Regions from separate parts of the Peribacillus sp. RS7 genome, predicted to be linked through region 4. Evidence: riboswitches for the same ligand, from Rfam matches in the RefSeq annotation. Region 4 holds a riboswitch; each other region holds the start of a gene.
The links. A riboswitch is a leader RNA that binds a small molecule or an ion and turns the genes downstream of it on or off. The one in region 4 is predicted to bind cobalamin.
Positions count from the first base shown of each region.

Region 1 (7,371 bases), 1.2 Mb from region 4:
CATAAATGCCCCCTTCATTTTCCTTTACGGCTTTTTGCATCGAAATGATCGCTCTTGTCGTATTCAAACGTTTTGCTTCGACCATCACATCTGGATCTGAAATGTAGCAATGAACGTCCCCGCCGTGTTTTTGAAATCTTTTTTTGCCTGTACCGCTCTCGATCATTTGCACATCCGCAATGACATGTCTACCTTTGCGAATGGCTTCCACACCAGCTTGAATGGCATTTGGATGGACGATGACACTTCTTCCCAATTCAAAATCAGCTGAAGCATGAATGACCCGGCGGACGATCTTCCATTCATCCTCAGAAAAATCATGATCGCCCATTTCTTCAGCTATCATTGAAAAACTATAATCATATATTTTGTCTGGATCTACCGTTAGTGGTTTGAAATCCGTTTTAAAGTCCATCTTGCATTCCTCCTATTATTTATTCAACTGATTATTCAACTCGGCAATGACATGATCAAAACTGGAATGAACATTTTGATAGTCAACATCTGGCCTTGATATCATAATCGTCTCTATTCCACATTCCAACGCGGCTTCCAATTTCTCATCAACCGCACCGACCTTGCCACTTTCTTTCGTTATCATCAATGTGACGCCATACTGTTTATATAGGGCTTTATTTAATTCTTTGGAAAATGGACCTTGAATCGCAACGATATTTTTTTGTTCAATGCCTAGCTGCGCACATTTTTCCATATTATCCATGCGTGGCAGCATTCTTGCTATGACTCTGGTATTCTCGAGTCCTACCAATTCTTTTGCGAACACCGCTAGGGTTTTACTTCCGGTCGTGAGCATGATGACTCCCCGTTTTGCAGCAGCCAGCTTGGAAGCTTCCTCATAATCACGGACAACTATCAATTTGTCATTCTGAAACCGTTGGCTTTCACGCTCATAACGAATATAAGGAACATTTGCTGCCTTTGCTCCGTTAAGAGCGTTTTTGGATGCTTCTTCCGCAAATGGGTGACTTGCATCAACTACAGCCTGAAAACCTTTTTCAGAGATTAAAGAGGTCATATCCTCTGCAGTTAATCGGCCAATCCGGGTGGATATCCCTGCATCTTGCAAACTCTTCGCCGCCGACTCGGTTACAACAGTTGCCAAAACCTTGAATCCCACCTGCTGCATCTCAATCGCTAATTCCCGCGCATCACTTGTACCCGCCAAGAACAAAATCATTTTGACGTACCCACCTCTTGCCCATCGTGCTGATGGTCGTGGTCATGATGGTCGTGGTCATGATGGTCATGGTCGTGGTCGTGATGGTGATGATGGTGGGCATGTCCATGTTCCTCGACATATTTTCGATAGTTTTCCAAATCACGTGCCCCACTTGATCTGCCTTCACTAGCTTCAATTACTCGTTCTTGCAGAATGTTCTGTAAGGTTGGATGATACCCAAAATACTTCGCCAAAATAAATTCCCGATCAAGATATTGCTCTTGATAGCCTTTCAGCATATCCTCCATTCTTTCCATTAACACCCCCGTGAAGAGGAAATATGGCAGCATCACTATTTTTTTTGCCCCCAACCGGATGCATCGTTCAATGCCTTCATCAACATGCGGGTCCGTTACACCCATGAACGCTGTTTCGACCCATTTAACGTTTAATTTTTCCCATAACAATCGGGAAATTTTATATATATCACTATTTGCATCAGCATCACTGCCTCCTCGGCCAATTAGCAATATTGCTGTCTCAGCCTGTTCCGAGGATGTATCGAAGCCGGCTTCCTCAAGTCGGTCTGTCAGGATCGTCAATACATCATGGTGGACCCCGATCGTTTGACCATATGTGAATTTCACTTCTGGATATTTGGTTTTCCCATCCTCTATTTCAGCTGGGATATGTAATTTCGAATGTCCTGCATGCAACAAAATGATCGGTATGACGATAACTTCCGTAGCCCCTCGTTTTACACAATTATCAATGCCTTTTGATATACTCGGTGTCGCAAATTCCAGGAAGCACGTTTCTACCAAAAAACTGTCATCCATTGCCGGAATCATATTTTTAATAAAATGAACGACTTCTTCGTTTCCCGAAGCCAGGCGGCTTCCGTGTCCTACAAACAAAACTGCTTTCATTTACTTTCCCCCTCTTGATTAGTCTTCACAAGGCGCAGGCTCTATGTTTATTTTGGGAGCAATGTCCTGATAAGAAAAATTCTGTATCTTTTTTGAACGTTTGAAGTATTTAAAAAGCCGCTCATTTGGATGGGCATTTTGCTTATACTCCCCGACAATGTCCGTAATCAATTCAACAAGCCGTTCCGGTTCAATGCCTTCAGCTACCGGCTGACCTGGATGGGCCGTTCTTCCAACCGGTTTAGCTCCAAGAAATAAGTCGAACTTCCCTTTTCGGAAAACAATCCCGATGTCATCCATCACGGCACTATAACAAGCCATTCCACACCCATTAAATCCGATGTTCAGTTCCTTAGGCATTTTCATTCCGCCAAGCACCCGGTGTATTTCATCCGCATATGGTATGGATTCCGCTTTTTCACCATCACAGAAATCACAGGCTTTTAATGTCAGTACATCTCCAATCGGCGATAATAGAAAGTTTGCTGATTGCAATTTCCCCGTAATGACTTCCGGGTCCGTTGTCGGGATCTTTAAAACGATCTTATGATTTGGCGTGTATTCCATCGTTCCCTTTTCCCCGACAACTTCCGCAAGTGTCATCATTTGTTTGGGAGTGAATTGTTTATTCGCCACACCTGGACTTACGGCAAGTTCGAATACCGACTCCATTTTTTGCTGGACAATCGGCTTAATGGATTGCTGAACGGTTTGACCCTTCACTCTTGACAAGGCTTCCATTGCCATTTCAAAAGAAGCGGACTTCTTTTCTGGTGCTTTTGTAAGTAATCCAACTCCTCCAGCAGGCTCGTTTAAGGTTTCTTGCATGGAATCGGCTTCTTGATCTAATGCCCACGGTTCTGCTTCTTTTTGCAGACGCTGATGCGGCTTCAATGTTTGCTTTTCCGAATTCAATGTATATTTCCTCTGATAACCTCTTGGTGTGATGATTTTGTCATCGTATAAGAAGGTGGATGAATTACCGATAATGACGGTGGTCAACATTCCAATATCGTGATTCAACATATCTTTCAAATTGGTTATGACAATATCCTGCCGATCGCGATAAGCACTTTTCACCAACCCGACTGGTGTATCTGGCGAACGGTAGCGAAGGAGAATTTTCTGTGTTTCAACAATTTGCCTAGTCCGCCTGCCGCTGCGCGGATTATAAAGCGCAATGACAAAATCAGCCATTGCAGCTGCTTCCACCCTTTTAGCGATTAGGTCCCAAGGAGTTAAATGATCACTGAGGCTGATCGTACACGAATCGTGCATGACTGGTGCCCCAAGTAAAGACGCACAAGAGTTGATTGCAGAAATACCAGGAATGACTTCAATGCCCACTCCAGTTTCTTCTTTCCAACCTTTTTCAATCAATACTTCATAAACCAACCCTGCCATCCCGTACACTCCGGCATCCCCACTGGAAATGACAGCCACTTTTTTTCCCAACTCCGCTTGTTTTACTGCTTCCTGAGCACGTGATACCTCTTCAGTCATCCCCGTACTAATGATCGTTTGATCTGTAAGCAGTCCCTGAATGAGTTCAACATAAGTTTTATAACCAATGATGTAGTCACTTTCTTGAAGGGCTTCGACAGCACGTTTGGTAATGTGTTCAAAATTCCCTGGTCCAAAGCCCACGACGAATAATTTACCGTTTGTACTCATTAAGACATCTCCTTTTACGATTTGTTCTTTGAAATACCCGTATGAGCAGGAAAATCCGGATTAGGCGTCATTTCCCCATCACTGAATTGGTAGATCATCTGTGGAACATATTCACCATCTTCGATATTGCTGACAATCTCCCGACCGAAATCAGGCGTATCCACTCTATACCATTTCCCTTGGGGATAGGCAATCACAACGCAGGCATCCTTACATCTTCCGTTACAGCGTGTCCTGGTTGTATGAATTTTCAAATCCAGTCCCTTTGAAGTAATTTCATCGCGAATCGCTTGAGTTACTTCTTCCCCGCCCTTTTTCATGCAACTGCTTCCATTGCAAATCAACAAATGCGTATTTGTACCCTTCAAGTTCCAAGTAGTCATCTTCTTCCTCCTGAGTTCAGGGAAAAGGCAAAATAAAAAACCTTAACATAAGAGTCAAGGTTTAAAAAACTATATGAATGAGGAGCCCTCCGCAAATATGCTGAATCTCCCAAAATCGTCATAGTCCTTCTACCTTTCCCTCCGAAAAGTATCATACAATTTCAAAAGCAGGTTTCCTGGCTTACGCTTCATTTTACTTTGTCCCTTCCCGGCTTTAAGCCAGTGGTTATCGACAAATTCATCAGCGTTTACAGTAGCGGGGGCTGCATCGGATTTTCACCGATTTCCCTATTATCCCTTGCATATTCACACAAGAGCACTTTTAAAATGAAATATTTGGTTTTATTATACAATTATAGCTAACCTTATCTATCATATAACAACTTTAGCAAAATTCAATAGTTTATTCCGACTGTTTAGAAAAGTTTAATAGTGTAAATCCAGCCATAAGCCTTTCCTCTCTGCAATCTTAGTCAAAAAAAAAAAAAAAGAGAGTGTAGCTGGAATTATTTCTTTATGGTACACTATACGAGAATTTTCGAAATAATTACATAAGTTTTATGGTGTTGAATTTCTCGGAATTCAGCTTAAAAGGGAAGCCGGTGAAAGTCCGGAGCGGTCCCGCCACTGTAAAGGGAAGTCCTATTACGTTAACATTAATCCACTGTCAAATGAGATGGGAAGGATGTAACGGGACAATGAACCTAAGCCAGGAGACCTGCCATGAAGCGTGAAACTGTTTCAGCCTACGAGGATGGGTGTGCGGATCAGGCAGAATGGCCCATATTGGTTTATGCTGCAAAATTCCTGTTCATTACGCACTTCTTTCTTTTGAGAGAAGTGCTTTTTATGTTGGGCGCCGCTTTTCTTCTAAAGTTTTGGCAGAAAAATTAAAGGTGTTGAAAGGAGAAAGAATGAAAAGAGTCAATTGGAAAATTCTTTATTTTGTCATTTTACTGCTTCTTGTCCCAAAACGTGCGATGGCCATGCATATCATGGAGGGCTTTTTACCAATTGAATGGGCCATATTTTGGTGGGCCGTGACCCTTCCATTTCTAATCTTGGGTTACCGGTCCATTAGGTCCAAAGTAAGGGAAAACCCAGAAACAAAAATGATGCTCGGTCTATCGGGTGCATTCGTATTCATATTATCTGCCTTGAAGATTCCTTCCGTTACGGGAAGTTCTTCACACCCTACCGGAGTTGGTTTAGGTTCCATATTATTCGGGCCATTGGCCATGAGTGTCGTAGGCTCCATCGTTCTATTATTTCAAGCTGTTCTACTGGCTCACGGAGGATTGACGACATTAGGGGCCAATGCATTTTCCATGGCTGTATGCGGACCTTTCATTGCTTACTTTGTCTTCAAGGGCGCAACTAAATTGGGATGGTCTTTTTCGCTGGCCGTTTTCTTGGCAGCTGCTTTTGGCGATTTAGGAACCTATGTGGTAACTTCCGTTCAACTTGCACTTGCTTTTCCATCCGAGGTAGGTGGATTCAAGGCCTCATTCAATAAATTTGCTGGAATATTTGCCCTGACCCAAATTCCCTTGGCAATCAGCGAGGGATTATTGACAGTGGTTGTGATGAATTTCCTAAAAAAATACAATCTAGGCGAATTGAAATTGCTGCGAGTTTTATCTAAGGAGGCACGTTAACATGAAAAAAAGTTTATTGCTGCTTTTCCTGGTCGTCATTCTTGCCACCATACCGTTAATAACCCAACAAGGAACGGAATTTGGCGGTGCCGACGGCGAAGCTGAAGAAGCCATCACTAAAATTCAGCCGGAATACAAGCCTTGGTTCAATAGTATTTGGGAGCCGCCAGGTGCAGAAACCGAGAGCTTATTATTTGCGCTGCAAGCTGCAATCGGAGCTGGTTTCATTGGATACTTCATTGGCGTAATGAGACAAAGGAATAAACAAACCAAACAAGAAATGAACGAAAAATCGAAACATGTTACTCATTGATAAATATGCCTATTTCAATGGGCTAAAGGATGTACATCCGTTGGAAAAGATGATTTTTGCACTCTCCCTTATGCTGTTTTCGTTAACGGTAAGGGATTTGGCCGTTTCGCTCATCACTTTTATGGTGATGAGCGCTTTAATCATTTTTGTGGCAAAAATCCCGCCTTCGTATTATCTGAAATTACTCTTATTACCAGGATTCTTTCTAGTATCAGGCACACTTACCATCCTTTTTTCTATCTCCAGTACATTTACTTCGATGCCGAATATTTGGTGGTCCTGGAAAGTCGGAAATTGGCAAATTTTCATCAGCGATGGCAGCATTGGTACAGTGATCAATTTGATCACTGTCGTATTTAGCAGTATAAGCTGTTTATATTTCTTAACCTTGACTACACCCATTACCGTCATTCTATCCGTACTGCGAAAACTTAAAGTCCCTTCCTTATTGATCGATTTAATAGAATTGACCTATCGCTTCATCTTTATTTTTTTAGATACAGCTTTGGCCATTCACTTAGCACAAGCTTCAAGACTGGGATATGGTTCGGTAAGGCAAGGCATTCGATCTCTCGGGTTACTAACCTCATCATTATTTTTGGGAGTATTCCAGCGCTCTGGGCAATTGACGATGGCCATGAACGCAAGAGGATATCAGGAGAACCTTTCTTATATCGAGGATACTTATACCTTTTCCTCACGCAATTGGCTGATCGCCATTGTAATACTAGGAAGCTTAATCCTTATTTATGGATATATGTAAATTGGAGGCAATTCAAAAATGGAAGAGCATATCTTTAATATAGAGGGCCTCACGCATCAATATGCAGATGGGACGTTCGCGATAAAAGATCTTTCAATACTGATTCAACAAGGTAAAAAGATTGCATTATTAGGCAATAATGGAGCCGGTAAATCGACTCTATTCCTCCATTTAAATGGTCTTTTACAACCAACATCAGGAACGATCAGATTTAAAGGCAAGAAAATGAAATATGACCGTAAAGCATTATTATCATTACGAAAACAAGTCGGAATCGTTTTTCAAGATCCCGACTCCCAGCTTTTTTCCGCTAATGTTCAACAGGATATATCGTTTGGACCGATGAATTTAGGATGGGATAGAAATGTAGTCCATGAGAAAGTGCAATGGGCGATGGATCAAACGGAAGTAACGGAAATGAAAGACAAACCTACCCATTTTTTGAGCTTAGGGCAAAAAAAACGTGTCGCC
Region 1 is NZ_CP168135.1:4,342,865-4,350,235, reverse strand. It holds gene ACDZ29_RS21735 (precorrin-8X methylmutase) at 1-415, opposite strand, end outside; gene cobK (precorrin-6A reductase) at 431-1,198, opposite strand; gene ACDZ29_RS21725 (sirohydrochlorin chelatase) at 1,195-2,109, opposite strand; gene cobJ (precorrin-3B C(17)-methyltransferase) at 2,128-3,783, opposite strand; gene ACDZ29_RS21715 (ferredoxin) at 3,798-4,166, opposite strand; cobalamin riboswitch at 4,315-4,505, opposite strand; cobalamin riboswitch at 4,711-4,907, shown strand; gene ACDZ29_RS21710 (hypothetical protein) at 4,890-5,060, shown strand; gene ACDZ29_RS21705 (energy-coupling factor ABC transporter permease) at 5,081-5,824, shown strand; gene ACDZ29_RS21700 (energy-coupling factor ABC transporter substrate-binding protein) at 5,826-6,137, shown strand; gene cbiQ (cobalt ECF transporter T component CbiQ) at 6,187-6,900, shown strand; gene ACDZ29_RS21690 (energy-coupling factor ABC transporter ATP-binding protein) at 6,919-7,371, shown strand, end outside.
Region 1: linked by a shared signal. The riboswitch ahead of ACDZ29_RS21715 (ferredoxin) and the one ahead of ACDZ29_RS15990 (ribonucleoside-diphosphate reductase subunit alpha) in region 4 are both predicted to bind cobalamin.

Region 2 (7,371 bases), 1.3 Mb from region 4:
TTGATAGGAAAGATCCAAGTGGTTCGTAGGCTCATCCAAAAAAAGGATTTCCGGTTCTTGGGCAAGTGCCTGTGCCAATAAGACCCTTTGTCTCTCCCCGCCTGATAATCGTTCAAATTGAAGATCGTGAAAATCCGCTACTCCCGTTTGTTCCATAACCTGTTGGACAATCGTTTCATCTTCTGCGGACCAACTATGGAACCAACCTGTTTGATGGGCATATCGCCCAAGTGAGACCGTCTCTTTTACCGTATATGAGAAAGCTAATGAGGAATGCTGAGGGAGCACAGCAATGACCTGTGCAAGTTGTTTTGACGAATAATCCTTCAAATCCCTTCCTCTTATCCGTATGCTTCCGCCCTTATAATCGAGCACCCCGCTAAGCATACTTAAAAGCGTCGTTTTTCCGCTGCCATTTGGGCCAAGAATCCCGAATAATTCCCCTTTATGTACATCAAAAGTAACAGAGTCCAAAACAGCTTTGTTGTCATATCCACCTGTTAACCCTTTAACTTCAAGCATCCATCTTACCCTTCTCTCCGTCTCTTTAATAAAATCAGCGCGAATGCGGGTGCCCCGATAAGTGAAGTGATCACCCCGATTGGCAGTTCCGATGGGGCAATGATCGACCGTGCTACAAAGTCCGCCAATATTAGGAATCCGCTTCCTACCAGCAATGACAACGGAAGCAAATGTTTATGGTCAGGTCCCCAAATCTTTCGGACAAAATGAGGAATGACCAATCCTACAAAGCCAATCGCCCCTGAAACGGCAACGGCTGCCCCTGTCAACATCGAACCGGCTATCAAAATCCACATTTTCCGCCGCTTAACATTAACACCTAAGTGTTTTGCCCGGTCTTCCCCGAAAGTCATCGCATTCAATTCGCTCGTATTCATGATCAAGATCAATGAACCAATAATAAAAAACGGCAAAATGATTGCAATATAATTCCAGCCGCGCATTGAAACGCTTCCCATCAGCCAGCCGATGATTTGTCTTAATTCATCACCAGTCAGCGCAATCATCAATGAAATGAAGGCACTTAAAAACGAGCTGAAAATGATTCCCGTTAAAATGATCGTTTCCACTTTCATCGATCGATCCATTTTTTTTGCAAAAGCCAGTACGCAGAACATCGTGAGCACTGAGCACACGATGCTCAATGCCGGAAGAGTATATAAACCGATGAATGGTAGTGATATATTCAAGAATATTGTCAATACGGCACCGACTGATGCTCCTGATGAAATACCTAATGTGTAAGGGTCAGCGAGCGGATTCCGGAGCAGGCCCTGAAACCCCGCTCCCGAAATCGCAAGCGATGCCCCAACAAAACCCGCTAGCAACACACGCGGCAAGCGGATGTTCATCACAATATTCGTAAGCATTACATCCGGATCAGCTGAAATCGGTAAATGAAAAATCTCCTTGCCGATAATTTGTAATAGTACAGGAATCGGTACTGGCACCGAACCAAAGGAAATGCCTATCGTCATTGCGAATAACAAAAATAATAACGCAATCAAATAAGCAATCATCCATTTAGTTGTCAAATAGGTTCGGATAGACTGATTTGGCAAGTTCCTCTACTCCCTCTATTAAGCGTGGACCGGAACGGGTCACCAAGTCGGAATGGACATCAAAGACTTGGTCATCCTTCACAGCATTTACGTCTTGCCAACCTTTTCGGCCCTTCACTTGACTTACTGCATCTTTTGTATAATAACCATACGTTGTAATGATGACATCCGGATTTGCAGCAATCATCGACTCTTCATCAATTTTTGCCCATCCGTCCAATTCAGCAGCTGCATTTTCCGCTGAAATAATTTGAAGCATTTCATTCATGAAGGTATTTTTTCCAGGTGTATATATCTCAGGTGACGGTGAAACCTCCACAAAAACGGTCTTCCTATCCGCTTCCTTTACGGATTTGGCTTTTTCCTGTATATCCTTGAGCTTCGTTTTCATGTCCGTAACGATTCCTTTTGCCTTATCATGTTCCCCCGTTGCCTGTCCAATCATATCAATAGAATCATAGACTTGGTCAAAGCTTTGTGCATCATTGACTACGAGGACATCAATTCCAGCATCCTTAAGCTGCTGTAAACCCTCATTCGAATTATGGGCACTGGATGCATGGGCAAGAACAAGGTCAGGCTTCAAGGAGACAATCATCTCCGTGTTCATTTCCATTCCGCCAACTTTTTCAATTTCTTTCGTTTCTTCCGGATAATTATCATAGTCGGAAACACCAACAACCTTTTTGCCCAAGCCAAGTGCAAAGACAACTTCCGTATTACTTGGTATCAACGAAACGATTTTCTTCGGTTTTTGTTCTATCGTCACCTTTTCGCCTGTTGCATCTTTAATCGTAATCGGGAAAACTTCCTGTTTGGCATGATTCGTTTCCTGCTTTTCTTTTCCTTCATTAGTAGCATCGCTACAGCCAACCATCATACCTGCAGTCAGCAACATCACCAGTATCAGACCAAAAATCTTCTTCATTTTCATTCCCCACAATCTTTTTTTCTTTTAATTTCTTCACACCTAATAAACAAAACGCATTATCGGAAGATGCACCCCAAAACAAAAGCACCTCCCGTTAAACGGAAGATGCTTGTATGGCAACAATATAATTACGGACTCTTTAGGGTCTGCCACACACCTTCCCATCCGCGTAGGTTACAGGTGTACGAATTTTGGCAGGTCTCCTGGCTCATGGTCATCGTCAACGGCACCTTCCCATATCTCATACAGTGGTAAACATCCGTTGGCTCCCATATACAGTGGCGGGACCGCGCTGGCATTTCACCAACTTCCCTATTAAGTCATTAAGACACCAAATCGTTCATATGTATATAATTTTCACTGCCTTTCATTATACACCATGTAAGAATCGATTATTATATGATTTTTCTGACTTGCCTCGAAATGACCCGTCCACCTTCAGTGATTAGAAGCATTTTCAATCAGGGACGCAAATCCCTCGACTGATAATCCCGGTGAAATCCGAACCCTATGCAGGGAATGCATCCCTTGGTCCCTTGAAGCTCCTCCAGGTTCGGTAGTGACTGCCATCTTGTATCCAGCTTCTTCTGACACCCATAGACTTTCTTCGTTATACCGGCCAACCGGATAGGAAATTACTGTCGTGTCCTGGTCGAGGATACGGTCGAATAGCTCCTTCGACTGAACCATTTCCGCTTCTTGCTGCTCTGCCGTCATCCGGTTCAGCTCCAAATGGTTGATAGTATGACTTTCGATCGAAACCCCATTCCTGCTCATCTCCAACATTTGATTTTCAGTCAGGTGATGACCTTTATCAATGGACTTCCCAATCATGAAGATGGTTGCTTTCATATCATATTCTTTTAATATGGGGAAAGCTTCCGTGTAGTTATCTGTATAGCCATCATCAAAAGTAAGCCAGACGCACTTATCACTTGGCATCCGATTTTCGGTTAAAACGAGGAATGCTTCTTTAGGGGATAATGTATAGTAACCATTCTCCCGAAGCCAAGTCATTTGTGATTGGAATTCCTCTCTTGGAACCCGTAGGCCATTACCTTCAGAAATGCTATGATACATCAATATTGGAAACTGAACCGCGGAATCGGCCCTTATCCAGTTTCTCGTATCGATTTGTTCCGGTTCGTCCTTTGAATCCTGTCCGGTGCCATTCTCCGCTGCCTCAACCACTTCAATGTCATCTTCCGCAATCGGCGCAGCCCTCTTTGTGCCTATACCCTCTAAAATCCCTTGTGAGCATGCAGGTAAAATTAATATCCCCAGCAATGCCACAAACAGTAAAACTCTGTATTTTCCCACTATCATTCTCCTATTTTTTTCTAGTATAATAGTACCAGAAAACCAACCAATAATAAAGTATTCCATTTAATGAAAAAAAAGGAAAAAGCAGAAATAAGAGACCCGCTAAGCGTTTAGATGATTTTTTCATAATTATTATTGCTATTAGCTTGAAAAGTTTGCCTATAAGAAATATAATAAATAAGTCGTCGACTTTTTTTATATGTCCCAGTAGCTCAGCAGGATAGAGCGACAGCCTCCTAAGCTGTAGGTCGTAGGTTCGATTCCTATCTGGGACGCTAATTTTAAAACCCTGTTACAATGCGGTATCTCCGCGTCGTAACAGGGTTTTTTCTGTTGGTATGGCCTTACCTATTTAGGCTTTTGAGGGGCTTCCAATATGTAAAGGTCGGATTTCTATACCGGTATGAGAAAAGCCGGAAGTATCGGCGATCAATACATTATGAAATTAACCATTTAATATTCGTTCAAAACTTTTTGACTCTGTTTAAAGAAATGTTTTAATTAATGATGTTTTTCGATATATATATCCACAAAAAAGTAATATTTTTTTGAAATATATGTTTTAACCTGTCCCATCCGGGTAGATAACTACTGTAAGACATTCTCACCAAAGGAGATGATGTGCACGATGAGTACAATCAGAAGCCAATGGAACAAAGAGAATGACGCAGCGGTGTTTAGTCCCGGTGATCAGCGTTAGAGTCAATTGAAGCGTTAGTCGATAACCAAAATGGGAATTACTAGTCTTCTCGCCCAAAGGAGGAGGATACTGATCATGAGTATTTACAACCTATGGAATCCAGAGAATGATGAAGCAATTTTCAGTCCGGGTGATCAGCAGACATTCAGTACGCTTACACTAGCAGATACGGATAAATACACACATACAACTGACGAAACACTTGAATATGAATTACACGGCACCGTACTGAATGAAATTTAACCCGAAGCAGTGATATATGGAAAAGGATGGAGCGAATGCTCCATCCTTTTCTGCTGTCTTTTACTTTTATATGGATTTCGCCACTTCATCAAGCGGCAATCTTTTGTCTGGAAAGATGGACCTGCCCACAATGAATTTGCCCACCCCGCCCCATGCAAATACCCCCCAAAAAAAAGGCCCTTTCACTATTAAGCTTAAAGTGAAGGACCCTTTTCTTTTATTTATCGAATTTCAGTTTGGCCAAAGCATCCGCTAAGGCAGTATTGATCGGCTCTTCTTTATTTTGCTTTTTCATATAATTGGAGACTTCATTTTTTGATACTTTTTGATTTTTATTTTGCCCTCTTCGTTTATTGTAAGAAGAAAGTTTTTCGTGAAAACCGCATTTACAGGTGAATGTCTGTGCTTCTCCTTGACCGCGCATTTCCATCTTTTTGTGACATTGTGGACATCTGGCATTTGTTACACGTGAAACACCTTTTTTGTGGCCACATTCACGATCCTGACAGACAAGCATTTTTCCCTTTTTACTATTCACTTCAAGCATCAGCTTGCCGCAATCAGGACATTTCGTTCCTGACACGTTATCATGCTTGAACTTTTGGTCACTATTTTTGATTTCTTGAACGATATTTTTGGCATAGGTGCGCATATCGCCGATGAATGCCTGTTTTGGTAGCTGTCCTTTGGCAATCGCTGTTAACTTTTGCTCCCATTGAGCTGTCAGTGCTGGAGATCGTAAGTCTTCAGGTGCCAATTGAAGGAGTTGTTTACCTTTCGAAGTTACATGAAGGCCCTTCCCTCTCTTTTCAATCAGGAAGCTATTGAACAATTTTTCAATAACGTCAGCACGTGTTGCAACAGTCCCAATCCCTCCAGTTTCACCCAGAGTCTTGATGAGTTCCTTGCTTTCCCCTGCCATGAAACGAGCAGGATTTTCCATTGCCGAAAGAAGCGACCCTTCATTGAACGGCTCCGGTGGTTTCGTTTCACCCTCTGTTTGTTTCACAGTCGAAATGGATAAACTGTCACCTTTTTTAACGTTCGGAAGCAGTTGCTCAGCAAGGCCATCTTTAGCTTCTTCCTCGTCGAATTGGTGATCATAGACTTCCTTCCAGCCTGATTTCAGGACGACCTTCCCTTTTGCCATGAACGTCTCCTGTCCCATTTTTGCGGTGACGGTCGTTTGCTCATATTCAAAAGGCGGCATTAATACGGCAAGAAACCTTTTAACGACCAAATCATAGATTTTAGATTCTTTGTCGCTCAGTTTTCCCGGTAGCGGAGTCTGCTCAGTGGGGATGATCGCATGGTGATCCGAGACCTTGCTATCATCCACGAACGATTTATTGGCCTTCATCGGGCTGCGCAGGATCCTTGATGCATACTGGGCATATGGTTTAATGCTGACAGCCTGTAATCTTTCTTTTAGCGTATCAACCAAATCCGTTGATAAAAAGCGTGAATCCGTCCTTGGATACGTCAAGACTTTATGGCTTTCATATAAGCGCTGCATGATCGATAACGTCTCTTTCGCCGAATAACCGAATTTCTTATTGGCGTCCCTTTGAAGTTCCGTTAAATCATATAAAGAAGGGGCAAAACTTTTCTTATGGGCTTTGTTCACTTCCACCACTTCTGCCTTTTTCCCCTTCACGGCTGAAAGAACCTTTTCTGCCTTGGCTTTATCAAATGTGCGGATATCTTTAGATTGGGCATCTTGCCAGATTAGGCGCAAATTGGATTCTGCAGTTGCCGAAACGCCATAATATTTCTTAGGCTGGAATTGTTTTATTTCTTCTTCTTTTTTTGCAATCATCGCAAGTGTCGGCGTTTGGACGCGGCCGCAGGATAGCTGGGCATTGTGCTTCGTAGTAAGAGCCCGTGTCGCGTTCATCCCAACGATCCAGTCCGCTTCTGCCCTAGCAACAGCAGAGGCAAATAGGTTTTCATACTCCTTGCCATCCTTCAGCTTTTTAAATCCATCTTTGATCGCTTTATCCGTTACAGAGGAAATCCAAAGCCGTTTGATCGGCTTCTTTACATTCGCTTTTTCGAGAATCCAGCGTGCAACGAGCTCCCCTTCGCGGCCTGCATCTGTTGCAATGATGACATCCTTGACATCATTGCGGTTCAATTGTGTTTTAACCGATTGGAACTGTTTGCCTGATTGCTTGATCACGACCAATTTCAAAGACGGCGGCAACATGGGCAGGTCCTCAAGGCGCCAAGTTTTATATTTTTCATCATAAGTTTCCGGATCTGCATGTGTGACCAAATGACCCAGGGCCCAAGTGACGATATACTGATCGCCTTCAAAAAAACCATTTCCCTTTCTCCCGCAATTCAGCACTTTCGCTATATCTCTTCCGACCGAAGGTTTCTCGGCCAGTACGACTGTTTTACTCATAGTGACATCCTTTCCCTTTTAAACTGATTCCTCTATTATCTCATATAATTTATGACAGGGCGATAATGCACAGGCATGGCATCCCAAAAACAGATCCAACAGGTATCGATCCATTGAATTTCCCGCCTGGGCTCACTTGTACCCAAGGGGATAAATGTAAATTAATAGATTAGATAGCAAT
Region 2 is NZ_CP168135.1:1,930,124-1,937,494, forward strand. It holds gene ACDZ29_RS09905 (heme ABC transporter ATP-binding protein) at 1-522, opposite strand, end outside; gene ACDZ29_RS09910 (FecCD family ABC transporter permease) at 528-1,541, opposite strand; gene ACDZ29_RS09915 (ABC transporter substrate-binding protein) at 1,546-2,511, opposite strand; cobalamin riboswitch at 2,690-2,865, opposite strand; gene ACDZ29_RS09920 (polysaccharide deacetylase family protein) at 2,953-3,834, opposite strand; tRNA gene ACDZ29_RS09925 (tRNA-Arg) at 4,039-4,112, shown strand; gene ACDZ29_RS09930 (hypothetical protein) at 4,613-4,780, shown strand; gene ACDZ29_RS09935 (DNA topoisomerase III) at 4,998-7,190, opposite strand.
Region 2: linked by a shared signal. The riboswitch ahead of ACDZ29_RS09915 (ABC transporter substrate-binding protein) and the one ahead of ACDZ29_RS15990 (ribonucleoside-diphosphate reductase subunit alpha) in region 4 are both predicted to bind cobalamin.

Region 3 (7,371 bases), 1.0 Mb from region 4:
CGTACCCTAAACGTTAGATTGGGGTGTTGTCCCATCTTCCATCCATCCTCCCTTCTATTCCTTTTTTAGGTCTAGAGCATCCCTCAAAGCTTCGCCAAACAAGTTAAAAGCAAACACAACGATGAAGATCATCAACCCAGGGTAAAGCATCAATGAAGGGGTTTCTCTAAAAAATGGCTTACTATCATTGATCATCATTCCCCACTCTGCCTCTGGCGGCTGTATGCCAAGACCAAGAAAAGAGAGTCCAGAAATTGCTAAAATAACTCCTCCGATGTCCATAAAGATTAATACAACAACTTGAGAAATGATGGCAGGTAAAATATGTTTGATGACAATTACTCTCATTGGTGTCCCGCATATTTTGGCTGCTAAGACAAAGTTTTGCTCCTTTACACTAAGAACCATTCCTCGGATGACGCGTGCATAAAAAACCCATTGGACAAGCACCATCGCCAAGATCAGATTGCCAAGACTTGGTCCTAAAATTCCGATTAAAGCTAAGGACAGCAGAAAGCTTGGAAATGCCATGAGAATGTCACACATTCTCATGAAGAGATAATCAACTTTACCCCCTATAAAGCCTGCATAAATACCAAGTGGGATACTAATAATCATCATTAATCCCATGACAAGGAAAGCTGTTCCCAACGAGGTTCGTGTTCCATAGATTAATCGGGACAATATACATCTCCCTAAATGATCAGTCCCCAATGGAAACTGAGAGGAGGGCCCTTGCAGCTTCTGAACGATATCAATCAAGTTCGGATCATTAGGAGCCAAAAAAGGAGCAAAAAGAGCCAATACTGTCAGAAAGGAAATAATCATGATACTGATCATCATGAGCATATGTGTCATCAGCATTCTTTTCATGTTTTGCACCATTCTTATTTCTCTCCTTCCCAGCGTATACGGGGATCCAGGAAAGAATAAGTAAGATCCACAAGAAGATTGCAGACCACAAAGATCACACCCATAAACAATACACACCCCTGAATCATTGGATAATCTTGATTTAAAATAGATGTGACAAATAACTGTCCCATGCCGGGCCAAGAAAAAATTGTTTCAACAATAACCGCTCCGCTTAGCATGTTCCCGAAGCTCATTCCAAGTCCAGTTATCATAGGTAATAAGGACATTTTTAAGACATGTCTGATAACGATTAGTCTTTGGCGTAACCCTCTCACTCTAGCATACACAACGAATGGCTCATTCAAATTTCCTAGCATACTAGCTCGAAGCAATCGCATATACGTCCCTATATAGGTAAAAGCCAATGTCAAGGAAGGAAGCACTAGATGCGCCAAGGTCCCCCTTCCCAATACAGGAAATAAATCTAACTTTACAGATAAAAAATAGATCAAAAGAAACCCAAACCAAAAGGTTGGCATAGAGACACTTACAAAGGCTGCTATTCTGCTAAACTGATCAACAAATTTCCCCTTGTAAATAGCAGAAATCATGCCTATAGGTAAACTAATAACAACAATTAAGATAAGCGAAGCAAATGTTAATTGAACTGTTGGGAAGAAATGTACCACAATTTCTTCCCATACGGAGTTATTGGACACGTAAGACATCCCTAAATCCAATTGCAACACTTTTCCCAGCCATCCAAAATACTGGACATATAAAGGCTTGTTTAAACCAAGCTCAACTCGAAGGGCAGCCACTGTCTCATTCGTAGGAGGAATATGTGACGCCCTTAAGTAAGCTACTGCCGGATCTCCAGGAATTAAGTGAAGCAAGATAAAAGTAATGAGCGAAACTCCGAATAATATTGGAATTAAACTTGTGAGACGTTTAAAAATAAACCAACTCATGTAGCACTCCTTAAGTTGTTTTTAAGTATCCCCTATTTCAATTAACATCAATTGAAGTTAAAGGGACCTCAGCTTCTTGAGGTAAAAAATCTACTCCACTAATGTTTTTTTGATACACCGCTATATTAGACTGATAAGATATCGGTAAATAAATGGCTTGTTCGTGCAATGTCGTTAATATATCTGAATACAGTATTTTTCTATCTTCCTCGTCAGTAGTTAATAATACTTTCTTAATTTTCTGGTCTATTTCTTTTTTTACTGGCAACCCTAATTGAGCGTTATAATCTGGACTACCATTTTCCGAATTAGTCGTCATAGACGCTAAATAGGAATGTGGATCAAACGGTACAGACCATGTTGCTGTAAATAATAAATCAAACTTACCTTGAAATGCCGTTGTCCAAAAAGTATTAGTTTCCTGACTGGTCAACTTAACATCTATTCCCAGTTTTCTAAAATCACCTTGTGTAAATTCTGCGATTGACTTTTGGATGTTATCTGTACTATTAAACAGTAATTCCAATTGCAATTCTTTTCCGTCTTTTTCTCTAAATGGTTTCCCCTTCACTTGTTTCCATCCAGCTTCATCCAATAACATTTTTGCTTTTTCTGCATCATACTCATATGGCTCTATATTAATTTTCGTATAAGGCAAAATAGGTGGAAACAAAGTATCAGCCTTTTTTTCCATACCATAAAAGATCTTATCGATAACAGCTTGTTTATTAAAAGCATGTTGGAGAGCTAACCGAACTTTAAGATCTTTAGTCGCTTCTCTGTTTGAGTTAAGAAGCAGCGTTCTTGTAGCTGTAGGTTCTGACAATTTGGTTTCATATTGCCCTGAATTCTTCAAAAATTGGAATGAATCTTGGCTGATGACCCCGTTTCCAAATATAAAGTCGAGTTCCTTTTTCTCAAAAGCTAACACTCTTGACTCTCCATCAGTAATGACTTTAACAACCACCTTATCTACTTTAGGCTTAGTGCCCCAATAATGTTCGTTCCTTTTGAAAACAGCAAACTCATTTTTCTTATACTCGCTCAATACCCACGGTCCAGTGCCAATCTGAGACTTGAGTCCGTCCTTAAATGTGTTTTGGCTGTCAGGAAAAGCAGCTTCTCCTACAAATCTCAAAGGTCTGATGTAAGTTAGTTCTTGAAGAGTTGGATAATACGCGTTGTTCAAAATAAGTTTAATAGTATATTCATCTATTATTTTTGTATCTTTGATTTGGTTAATTAATCCCACCCATTCATGTTGTTTGCGATTATCTAAAATGGTATCAAAGTTTTTCTTGACGATTGCAGCATTAAATAGCGAACCATCGGAAAATTTAACATCTTTTCTTAGATGGAATACATATTCTTTTCCATCTTTCGATATATCCCAGCTCTCCGCAAGCCAAGGCTGAATTTCTCCACCTTTACCGTAATAAACAAGGGATTCATATACCATAGCCTGGGAAAAAAACTCATTCGGAAAATATGTGTGTGGATTTAAGTCACCTATATCCCCAGGCCATGAAAAAGTAACAACTTTTTGCTTTTCATTATCTGATGTACTTTCTTGATCTATTGTTGTGTTGCTGCAACCTGTAACTAAGATTGTGAAAATTACTAGTAGTCCAACAAAAGAATGGAATAAATTAGACCGTTTTATAAACATGCTTTCTCACCTTCAATTATGGAATTTTAACTATTTGAAAAATCACGAAATACAAAAAAGCATTTCCAACCAGATTTAACGGTCAGAAATGCTTATATATTAAGAACAAATTCGTCTTCTAGCACTCTAACACCTCCCTATCTCCCGTAGGTTAACAGCATTTCTAGAACAGGCAGGTCTTCTGACTTAGGTTCATCATCTCCATGCGTCTTCCCGGATATTATCCAGTGACTTTCTTGCATAGGACTCACCCTTACAGCGGCGGGACCGTGCCGGATTTTGCACCGGCTTCCCTTTTAAATATTCGCTATTAAACGAATATACCCATTCCAATAAAATATGAAATTTTTCCTCATCTTCATAGTAAAATATAGAGCTTGTCCATCTTAAAATTATTAAGTCAAAACCTCTTGATGCTTCTTAACACTTTAATAGTTTCATCTCTAATTAATTTTTGATAAACTCAGCAACTCAGCAACTACTCATTTCCATCCTAGCAATAAACGAAAAACAGTTAGTAAAAAGGAGAATAAATATCTATTCTTAAGAATTTAACAAATATTAAAAACTCTCCTATATTATACGGTTTTACGATTACAGCTCTCTAAAAATGGATATTAACTATATGAAAATAAAATCAAAAAGTTTACCTAATACAAATTATATTCCTTATCACAAATTTATGCCATATCAAATTAAGATCCTGATGTTTTTTAACGGTTCGTTTTGTACGGAGGCAATAATCTTATACAAACAGTTATTTGTAACGACATATATGAATGATAGTATGTAGATTTTTCATTTTCAGATTTGTATTGCTCCCTCCCGAATAAGTTATTTTTTATAAGTGAACACTTACTTTGTATTTGAAAGCAACCTAATTTATGTAATAATAGATTCATAACAATAAAAGAAAGTACTTGAGGGATTTTGCATTGGTAAGTATTGAAGCATTACATGAAAAAATTGAGATATTGAGGAAAGATTTAATAACTACCGCATTGACATATGGATTAACTTCTCCAAAAACATTACATAATAGCCAGGAACTGGATAAACTATTGAATTTACTTGAGCATGAAAAAGAACCAAATGTACAATATTTCTAAAACAGGAATGAAATTTGATTTAATCTTTCTAACTTCATTCAATCATGATAGCTGTAGGAACTATCTCTCTGAATTATATTGGAATTATTTTTAATGATCACTGTGTATTTCATGCAGTATATTTCCCTTACTTAACCACCTCGTGTTCAATTCTTGGACTCGTGGACTAATTTTTCTGGATTATTTAATGAAAATGATCATCACTTCTTACATAAGGCTTCAGTATAGTTTTCTACGTTTTATTTTGTTTATTGGAATTGTGCCGTGAACAAATTACTTAGGGTCATTTTGATCACATTCTTTCTCCCCATTAAAAAGCATCCAAAATGAATGGATGCCTTTTTATCAAATTTTGCTTTAATGTCCTTCATTTAATAACAAACAATCTATCTCATCTAAGTTTATGAATGGTGTGAGTTTTCAAATATCAACGCTTCATTTAAATTGTCATGGACAACCTAATATTTCTGCTGAGTTAATGAATTTTTACTATTTTAGTGACTGAAGTCCTTTCAATTCAGGGACAACATTGCTTATCTCCCTTCCAGTAACCGCTGCAACGAGTTTCTTCGCCGCAAGCATGGCCATATCAAATCGTGTTTGATGAGTAGCTGAACCTATATGCGGCAGGGTAACCACGTTCGGCATGGCTAAAAGCGGATTGTCAGGCGATACGGGTTCCTGTTCAAATACATCCAAACCAGCTGCAAGGATTTCCTTAGTTCGCAGTGCTTCTATGAGGGCCTTTTCGTCCACCGTCTGACCGCGGGATGTATTGATAAAGATCGCAGATTTTTTCATCAGTGCGAATTGCTCCCGTCCCATAAGATGCCTCGTCTCCGGAGTATAAGGGACCATTAAAAGAACGAAATCGGATTCCCGTAAAAGGTGCTCTAAAGAGGAATAGGTTGTACTGAGCGTTTCCTCCACTTCGAATTTTCTTCGCCGATTATAATATAAAACTTCCATGTTAAAACCGAATTTTCCTCGTCTTGCAATAGATTCCCCAATCCTCCCCATACCGATGATGCCCAATGTTTTTCCATGAACATCAACGCCAAAGAGGGGTTCAGCGCCTTTATTTCCCCACTTGCCATCCTTTACAAGCTTGTCCAGTTCCGGTATACGACGGGCTGCTGAGAGCATTAAGGCTAAAGCTAGGTCGGCCACGGTTTCATCGAGAACATCAGGTGTATTTGTACCGATTATGCTTCTCTTTTTCATTGCCTCAAGATCAAAGTTGTTGTAGCCTACCGAGATATTGCTGACAGCCTTTAGACATGGTGCATGGTCCAGAAGTTCATCATCTATTTTTTCTCCGGTGATGAGCAGTCCCTCCGCATCGGAAATTTGCTTAAACAGCTGGCTTCTGGTAATGGGTTCAGCGCCGTTCCATTTTTCATACTGGCAATCCTTCGCCTCTACCTCGGCCGGTACTGGTCTTGCAATATACACTTTTGGCATCAATTTATGTCCTCCTCGGTTACACTATTCTTGAATAGGATGTTTTACAATAAACCAATAACAGATTGCGGCGCATCCGGCGATTAAACCGCCAGATATAAAGGCAAGAGAGTAAGAACCAGTAGCATCCACTATCATGCCTGCCACAACAGGGGAAAAGGCTCCACCAAAATAACCGCCAAAATTCTGAATTGCACCTACAGAAGCAACCATAGAAGGAGGGGCAATGTCACCGGCAAGTGCCCACGCGCTGCCTGTAATGGCAGAAATAAAACAAAGAGCAAGGGTCAGTAATGTTAAGGTAATAGCGAGCCCTTTGACAAATGGAACTGCACATACAACAATTGCGGCCGAGATGGCACATATACTAATTAAGGCACGCTTTGCTTTAATAGGTGTAGTAATTTCCTTGTCAACCAATTTTTTAGTAAGATATCCTCCGAAAATATTGCCAAAGATTCCGCCAAGCCAAGGAATACCAGCATATATACCCATTTCTTTAAGTGAGACATGATGGACATCAAACAAATAAAGGGGAAGGAAGACAAGGAAAATATTCCAGATCCAAATGGTACAGAAGAAGCCCAGAATCATCCCCCACACGCTTCGATATTTAAATAACGAACCCCATTTTATTTTTGATGATTGAATGCCTTGCTCTACTCCACCACCTTCCGACTTAATGTATTCAAATTCCTCCTTGGAAAGTTTTTGGCTTTTTTCAGGATTTTTATAAAAAATAACAAAACCGATTGCGAAGATGATGCCGATCACACCCGTTATATAAAACAACGCTCTCCACCCAAAAGTCACCATAATGAAAACGAGAAGTGGCGGTGCAATGGCTGGTCCCCATTTGGACGAAGAATCCCAAATTCCAGTTACCAAGCCTCGTTCCTTTTTAGGGAACCAATACGATGTGATCTTAGCCATCGTAGGAAAACACGGTGCTTCTCCCACTCCAAGTAAAATCCGTGCAGCAATAAATGAACTCATTTTATGAACGGCTCCCGTTAAAATGGTCGCGCCACTCCACCAAATAAGCGCGATTGTATACACCTTTTTGGTCCCGAACCGATCGATCAGCCATCCGGAAGGAAGCTGCATTAATGCATAACTCCAAGAAAAAAAGGTTCCCAACAACCCGATTTCGGTCACGCTTAGTCCGAGTTCCTTCATCATTTCGGGAGCTGCAATGGAGAGGTTGGCCCGATCAAGATAGTTGATTATTCCCCCAATCAATAACCAGATGACAACGGTCCAGCGAAATTTCCGGCCAATATTTAATGGCTTTTCTTGCTTT
Region 3 is NZ_CP168135.1:4,227,245-4,234,615, reverse strand. It holds gene nikC (nickel transporter permease) at 55-885, opposite strand; gene nikB (nickel ABC transporter permease) at 888-1,826, opposite strand; gene nikA (nickel ABC transporter substrate-binding protein) at 1,864-3,495, opposite strand; cobalamin riboswitch at 3,649-3,838, opposite strand; gene ACDZ29_RS21205 (Spo0E family sporulation regulatory protein-aspartic acid phosphatase) at 4,416-4,604, shown strand; gene ACDZ29_RS21200 (2-hydroxyacid dehydrogenase) at 5,094-6,071, opposite strand; gene ACDZ29_RS21195 (MFS transporter) at 6,093-7,371, opposite strand, start outside.
Region 3: linked by a shared signal. The riboswitch ahead of nikA (nickel ABC transporter substrate-binding protein) and the one ahead of ACDZ29_RS15990 (ribonucleoside-diphosphate reductase subunit alpha) in region 4 are both predicted to bind cobalamin.

Region 4 (7,371 bases):
GCTTTTTCAATCGTTGTATAAATGAACTTCGTGTTTTCTTCATTATTTAACTCAGGATATTCATACATCAAGATTTGAACGAGCATTCCAATGAAATCGAAATGGACCATTTCATCGCGATGAATATAGGATATCATCGTAGCCGAACCGGTCATAAGGTTCTGGCGTCCTAAATTATAATAGAAAGCGAAAGCCAAATAGAAATAAATCCCTTCGAGGTTCGTTGAATGGATCAGTGCCTCGAATAAATGCTGGGGGCTTGGATCGTCCACGAACGTTTGATAGGCATCCACGATCGGTTGATTACGCTTTATTACTTCAGGATGTTCTTTAATGCGGTCGAAAAGCTGTTTTTGCTTGCCTACTGGGATCAGGGAAGCAAGGATATAGGAATAAGATTCATTATGGATGGATTCCTGCTGGGCCATATTGGCCAGGATAGCTTTTGCCGCCGGATCTTTGATGTACCGAAGGATTTCTACTAAAGTGGGCGTTTGTAGACTGTCCATTCCAGCAATCATCGTAAGGATATCAAGAAAAGCGTCCTGGATATCCTCGTCCAATTCGCCCCACTGCTTTTTATCCTGAATCATGTTCACGCTCGATGGTTTCCAAAAGTTATTGATGAGCTGAGTATAGGTATCATAGAATTTTTCATACTGAATATCGTTCCAAAGGAGAAAGCCTGAAGCTTCTCCTTTGAAAACACCTGTCGCTTTAGTTGGATGCGTTGGTTCCAGCATCCGGATCTTTTTGATATGATTTGTCATTCGTGAAAACTCCTTTAAGAGTAGATTACTGGGTTATGGTTGTCGTTAACTTGAACAGCTTTCGCAGGCATTGTCATATTCGGAAGAAGTTGAACGAACATAATATGTTGATTTCAACCCGGATTCCCAAGCGGTTAAATGTATATCCAATAGGACCTTGGCTTTGATTGTGTTGTGTACATACAGATTAAAGCTGATTGCTTGGTCAATATGGCGTTGGCGGGCAGCATTTTGCCTGATGCTTTCCAGTTGATCCAAATTAAATCGGGTCTTTTTATAATATTCATACGTATTTGGCGTCAAGCCTGGTGCGGTCACCTTGAATTTAAAGTTTTTCTTTTCTTCGTAAAATTCAATTTCATACAAAGGATCGATCCCATCCGTGGAATTACCGATCTTGGCGGTCGATGAATTGGGGGCAATGGCCATTAAATATCCATTACGGGTCCCGTGTTCCTGGACGTTTGCTTTTAAATCCATCCATTTTTGATCCGTATAGTCACGCAGTTCGAAATATTCCCCTGTATGCCAATCCGATCCTTCGAAATATGGGTACGTTCCTTTTTCCTTAGCCAATTCATTGGATGCCTTGATCGTTAAGTAAGCGATCTTTTCGTATAATGCATCGGCATATTCAACAGCCTCATCCGATTCCCAATAAATATTCTGTGTGGCAAGTAAATGATGCCATCCAAACGTTCCTAAACCAATTGCCCGGTAACGTTTGTTCGAGATGGATGCTTGCTTGACCGGAAGATTATTCACATCGATTACGTTATCCAGCATCCGGATCTGAATGGGAATCAACCTTTCCAAAACATCGCTGCTCACCGCACGGGGCAAGTTAATGGATGAAAGGTTGCAGACAACGAAATCGCCGCTTTTACGAACAACAACGACATCTCCATCTTCTGTTTCGTATTCATCCGTGATCGTCGAAGGGCTTAAGTTTTGAGCAATCTCGGTGCAAAGGTTAGAACAATAAATCATACCTTTATGTTTATTTGGATTCTTCCGGTTCACTTCATCGCGGTAGAACATATATGGTACGCCTTCTTCTAATTGAGAAATCATGATGCTTTTCATGATGTCCATCGCATTGATCTTTTCAAAGCTATAGTTTGGAAGCGAACCATTTTCTGCGGCTTCTACAGCAAGTGCATAATGATTCCTGAAGCTTCCTTCGCCTTTCTTCTCGTCGTAAAGGTCTTCAAGTGAGAATCCAAGGGTTTGCTTGACGGTATGCGGATCGAAAAGATACCATTCTTTTCTGTCACGTACAGCCTCCATGAATAAATCAGGAATGCATACACCCGTAAAAATATCATGGGCTTTTAATCTGTCATCCCCGTTTTGCGTCTTCAAATCAAGAAAGCTCATGATATCTTTATGCCAGGCATCCAAGTAAATCGCGATGGCACCTTTACGTTGCCCCAATTGATCGACACTGACAGCTGTCTGGTTGAATAGTCGAATCCAAGGAGTCGTGCCGGAACTATTTCCAGAGAAACCACGGATATCGGAACCAAGCGAGCGGATCTTACCAACGTAAAGACCGACACCGCCGCCGAATTTTGATACTTTTGCGGCATCGTAGTTAGATAGGTAGATACCATCAATGGAATCTTCAATTGCGTCGATAAAGCAAGAGCTTAACTGTCCATGCGTTTTTCCTGCATTGGAGAGTGTAGGTGTCGCAACAGTCATATAAAGGTTGGACATTGCCCAGTAAGCTTCTTTGATAAGTTGCAGGCGGTGCTCCGTTTTTTCCAATCGCATGATTTCCATCGCGATGATCATGAAGCGCTCTTGGGGCAGTTCGTAGACCTTGTCCTTTTTTGGGCGGGCTAGGTAGCGATCGTTTAATAAGTAGATGCCTATGTAAGAAAATAATTTATCCTTTTCCGGGTCGATCACCGAACCCAATTCCTCAATTTCCGCTTTCGTATAAGAAGAGAGCAGTTCTGATTTATAGATGGGGTAACGCTGGCCTTCTGAAAGTTGGGAGAGTTCCGTGATCAGTTCATAGAATGGGCCATAACTCATGCCTTCATAACCTCGATTGGCTTGTGCATCCCTATACATCGCATTCAACAGTTCTGCTGCAGCAACGAACGTCCAATCGGGAGCATCGATATCGACACTTTCCAGAGCGAGCTGAATCAGTTTCTTTGATGCCTGTTCTTCGGTTGAGTCACTTTTGCGATCAAGCCATTTTGTAAAACGCTTCTTGAACTTTTCCATATCGAGACGGCCTTCAAATTCCTTCGATAACATCTCAAGCTGGATGGAATTCGTGTCGGTGTCATTTTCACTTATGGTAGAGTTATATGTTTGAGTCATTAATAATCCTCCTTGTAAACTTCCGCTAAAATAAAAAAAAACCGCCCAATGAATTGAGCGGATCAAACGATAGAATAAAAGAGCCATGAAAAAATAGCCATTATGCTATCGTTTCATCATCTCAATCCCCGAAGAATAAGAAACGTGAAAAATTCAAGGCAGGTCTCCTGACTCATGATCATCCTACTTTGAGTCCTTCCCGTATAGAGAGCTATACAGTGGTTTCTCATTTCGTCACATTTACAGTTGCGGGGACAGTTCCGGGTTCGCACCGGATTCCCTTTTCAGCCATCGCTGGCACCTTGGATTACAAAAAATTCTATATATAGTTATTAGTGTTGTTTATGTAATCAATATCTAGTATTTCTGCTTATATTATCGTAAGCCATATACGATGATAATTCAACTAATATATTTGAGAAAAACCAACCCTTATCTATTGACAAAGAGAAGGTAGAGGGTGAAAGAATGAAAGATTTTATTGGGGAATGGGTAATTCAAGCACTGAATTTAGGGGATTTTGTGTTAAAATAAAGTGTATAGTAAAGGTGGCTCTCCTTTATTGCGATAAGGGGATTCGCGGAAAAATATTTATGAAAAAGGAGATAAAATCTTGGAAAAAGTATTAGTTTTTGGACATAAAAACCCGGATACAGACACAATCTGTTCAGCAATCGCTTATGCAGATCTGAAAAAGCAGTTAGGTATCAACGCTGAACCAGTTCGTCTTGGTGAAGTGAATGGTGAAACTCAATATGCGTTGGACCACTTCAAATTCGAAGCTCCTCGTCTTGTGGAAAAAGTGGCAGGGGAAGCTGATGGCGTGATCCTGGTCGATCACAATGAACGCCAGCAAAGTGCTGAAGATATTGACCAAGTACGTGTGTTGGAAGTTATCGACCATCACCGCATTGCTAACTTTGAAACAAGCGATCCTTTATATTACCGTGCGGAACCAGTTGGCTGTACGGCAACCATTTTAAATAAAATCTATAAAGAAAACGGCGTTGAAATCCCAAAAGCGATTGCAGGTCTTATGCTGTCTGCCATCATTTCGGATTCTTTATTGTTCAAATCGCCGACCTGCACGGAGCAAGACGTTGCAGCAGCTATGGAACTGGCTGATATTGCGGGAGTCAACGCTGAAACATATGGTTTGGAAATGTTGAAGGCGGGAGCTGACTTGAGCGACAAAACGATTGCCCAGCTTATCACTCTTGATGCAAAAGAATTCTCCATGGGCATGGCTAAAGTGGAGATAGCTCAGGTCAATGCTGTTGATCCGAACGAAGTCCTTGCTAAGCAAGCCGAACTAGAAGCAGCCATTGAATCGGTCATCGCTGTGAAGGAATTGGATTTATTCCTATTCGTAGTAACGGATATCCTGACCAATGATTCTGTTGCCTTGGCTCTTGGTAAAGCAGCCAACGCAGTGGAAAAAGCATATGACGTTTCATTAAACAATAACATCGCAGTCTTAGAGGGCGTTGTATCGCGTAAAAAACAAATCGTGCCGGTCTTAACGGGCGTATTCAGTAAATAATATAGGGAAAGGGGTGCTCATTAAAAACGTGGGCATCCTTTTTCTGTACATGCAAAAAAAGACTCAACCATCCATTTAAAGGTGTTTGAGTCTTTTTTCTTAATTCAAAGTTTCCTTTTCTTTTTCATAGGCGATGACAATCAGTTCTTTATTGGCTTCCTCGCCAAGTTTGCTTTCAAAGCTTTTCAGTTCATTCAATAAATCTGGTGACAGATTTGCTGCCGTATAATCCTGCTCGGATGTCATGCTTTTCGCTCCTTTCAAAAGGAAATATTTCATGTTATCTATTTTGTCGGTTTGAAAAGTTTCTATTCAGCAGAGTTTTACTTCTTCAAGAAATTTTACTTTCGGATGTAGCGAGTTTTTCCAGCAATAACGAACTTTCCTCATCGAGGCCTTGCACCTGGACAGGTGTACCTCGTAGCTGATATTTTAGGACAACCGTATCAACAGCACCGACTGCAGAAGCATCCCATATTTTAGAGAGGGAAAAGTCGATGATGATTGCATCGGCTTTTTCCTTGAAATCGAACTTCGAAACAAAGTCCTGGACCGAAGCGAAAAATATTTGTCCGCTAATACGATAAGTGATTTTCTTAGCATGGATGTCTTCCGTTTTCTCAACAGTCACTTTAGAAATTTTAGCTGAGAAGAAAATCATGCTCAAGAGCACTCCAGCCAATACCCCTTTTGATAAGTCATGCGTATATAGGACAATGAGGACCGTCACGATCATCACGGCTGCATCCGTCCTTGGAGCCTTATTGAGCCTCTTTAGGGAAGACCAGTCAAATGTCCCGATTGAAACCATGATCATGACTGCTGCAAGTGCAGCCATCGGTATTTTAATAAGGACGTCATTCAGTACCACGATTAATACCATAAGGAATGCGCCAGCTACAAAAGTGGAGAGTCGGCCCCTTCCTCCTGATTTAATATTGATACCGGATTGACCGATCATTGCACATCCTGCCATGCCGCCAAAACATCCGGCGATGATATTAGCAATTCCTTGGCCTTTGGCTTCCTTATTTTTATTACTGTCCGTGTCAGTCATTCCATCGACTATTTGTGCTGTCAATAACGATTCAAGCAACCCCACAAACGCCAGGGCAATGGAATATGGAAAAATGATCGCCAAAGTTTCGAAGGTCAAAGGGATGTCTGGAAGCATGAACATCGGAAGTGCTTCGGTCAATTGCCCCATATCCCCAACAGTCCGTACCGTAGCCCCCGTAGTAACTGCAACGATCGTCATGAATATGATGGCGACAAGTGGTGAAGGAATGACTTTCGAGATCAGCGGAAAAAGATAAATGATAGCTAATGAAACGGCTGTCATGACATACATGATCCATGTTTCGCCGACGAAATGGGTGAGCTGTGCCGTGAAAATCAAGATGGCTAAAGAATTCACGAAACCAGTCATGACTGGCTTTGGGATGAACTTCATTAATTTCCCGATTTTGAAAACCCCTAGTAAAATTTGGAGCAATCCCGTCAATATTGTTGCAGCAAGTAAATAGTTCAAGCCGTGATCTTTAACAAGATCGACCATGACGAGTGCCATTGCTCCAGTGGCAGCCGATATCATTCCCGGCCTTCCGCCGACAAAAGAGATGACGATGGCAATGCAGAATGAGGCATATAGACCAACCATTGGGTCTACACCAGCAATGATCGAAAAGGCAATCGCCTCTGGAATCAATGCCAAGGCAACGACAATTCCGGATAGAACATCTCCTCGAACGTTGCCAAACCATTCCTGTTTGTATGCAGATGTATTCAAAGAAACACTCCTTCTTTCTTTTACTTATGTGTGTTAATCTTCTTTTTTAACGCACTAAATTATAGCATGAGTACTTCTTTCTATCTATATGGATAATAGAAACGACAAATTGAGGGCTATTCATGTCTTATCATTTACAGGCGAATGAACGGAGTATGCTCAGAAGGAAGATTTGGTGCAAGAAGTGCCAGTTCTATAATTGAGGAAACAAAGGCTGAAGAAACCTCGATCTTACTATACGATGAATCGGTAAACATTTATTGTAAAGCACTTCGATAGGGTTTTCGAAACTGAATGAAACGATTATCCCAAAATGGGGGGATGAATTGCAGTTGTCGGTTCCGTTGGTGGTGAATTGGAATGATACATTTAGCCAATAAGGCAATGGACGCATTTAAATTGGGCTTTATTGAAACTGGAAGTGGAGTTTACGCCTTCCCATTAAAACCTGATTGAAAAAGAGGTAGAATAAGCCTCGGAATGGGATCCTATGAAAGAACAACTGTACTTGAATATTAAGAAATCATCATGACTAAAGGGATGCTGTGATGCTTTTGATGATACCGGTCGAAAGGGAACTCGCAACTGCGTATTGGGAAGAAGCATACCATTATCTAGTGAACAGCCATTTTCAAGAAGCTTTCCTTGACGATGCATATGGAGGTGGGCGTTACCACAATTAAGCTGGAGGATTATCATTATGCCTACAAACAGGGCACGCATGCTTATAATGCCAGTAGAATGGATTCCCGAAAGGATTTATATCAATGGGCATGAGGTAAAATGGATTTTTTTACCGGAACGAGATTTTCCCTTTTCACCATGCATGGTAGTGGTGAAGGAGCCCTGTGTAAGGGGCTATCCCTTTTCATTGATACTGGATTTACATTTTGGACATGTCACTTCTTTATAATGCTTGAACCTGA
Region 4 is NZ_CP168135.1:3,181,877-3,189,247, forward strand. It holds gene ACDZ29_RS15985 (ribonucleotide-diphosphate reductase subunit beta) at 1-770, opposite strand, end outside; gene ACDZ29_RS15990 (ribonucleoside-diphosphate reductase subunit alpha) at 816-3,047, opposite strand; cobalamin riboswitch at 3,253-3,433, opposite strand; gene ACDZ29_RS15995 (manganese-dependent inorganic pyrophosphatase) at 3,727-4,656, shown strand; gene ACDZ29_RS16000 (hypothetical protein) at 4,756-4,902, opposite strand; gene ACDZ29_RS16005 (SulP family inorganic anion transporter) at 4,988-6,445, opposite strand; gene ACDZ29_RS16010 (hypothetical protein) at 6,994-7,128, shown strand.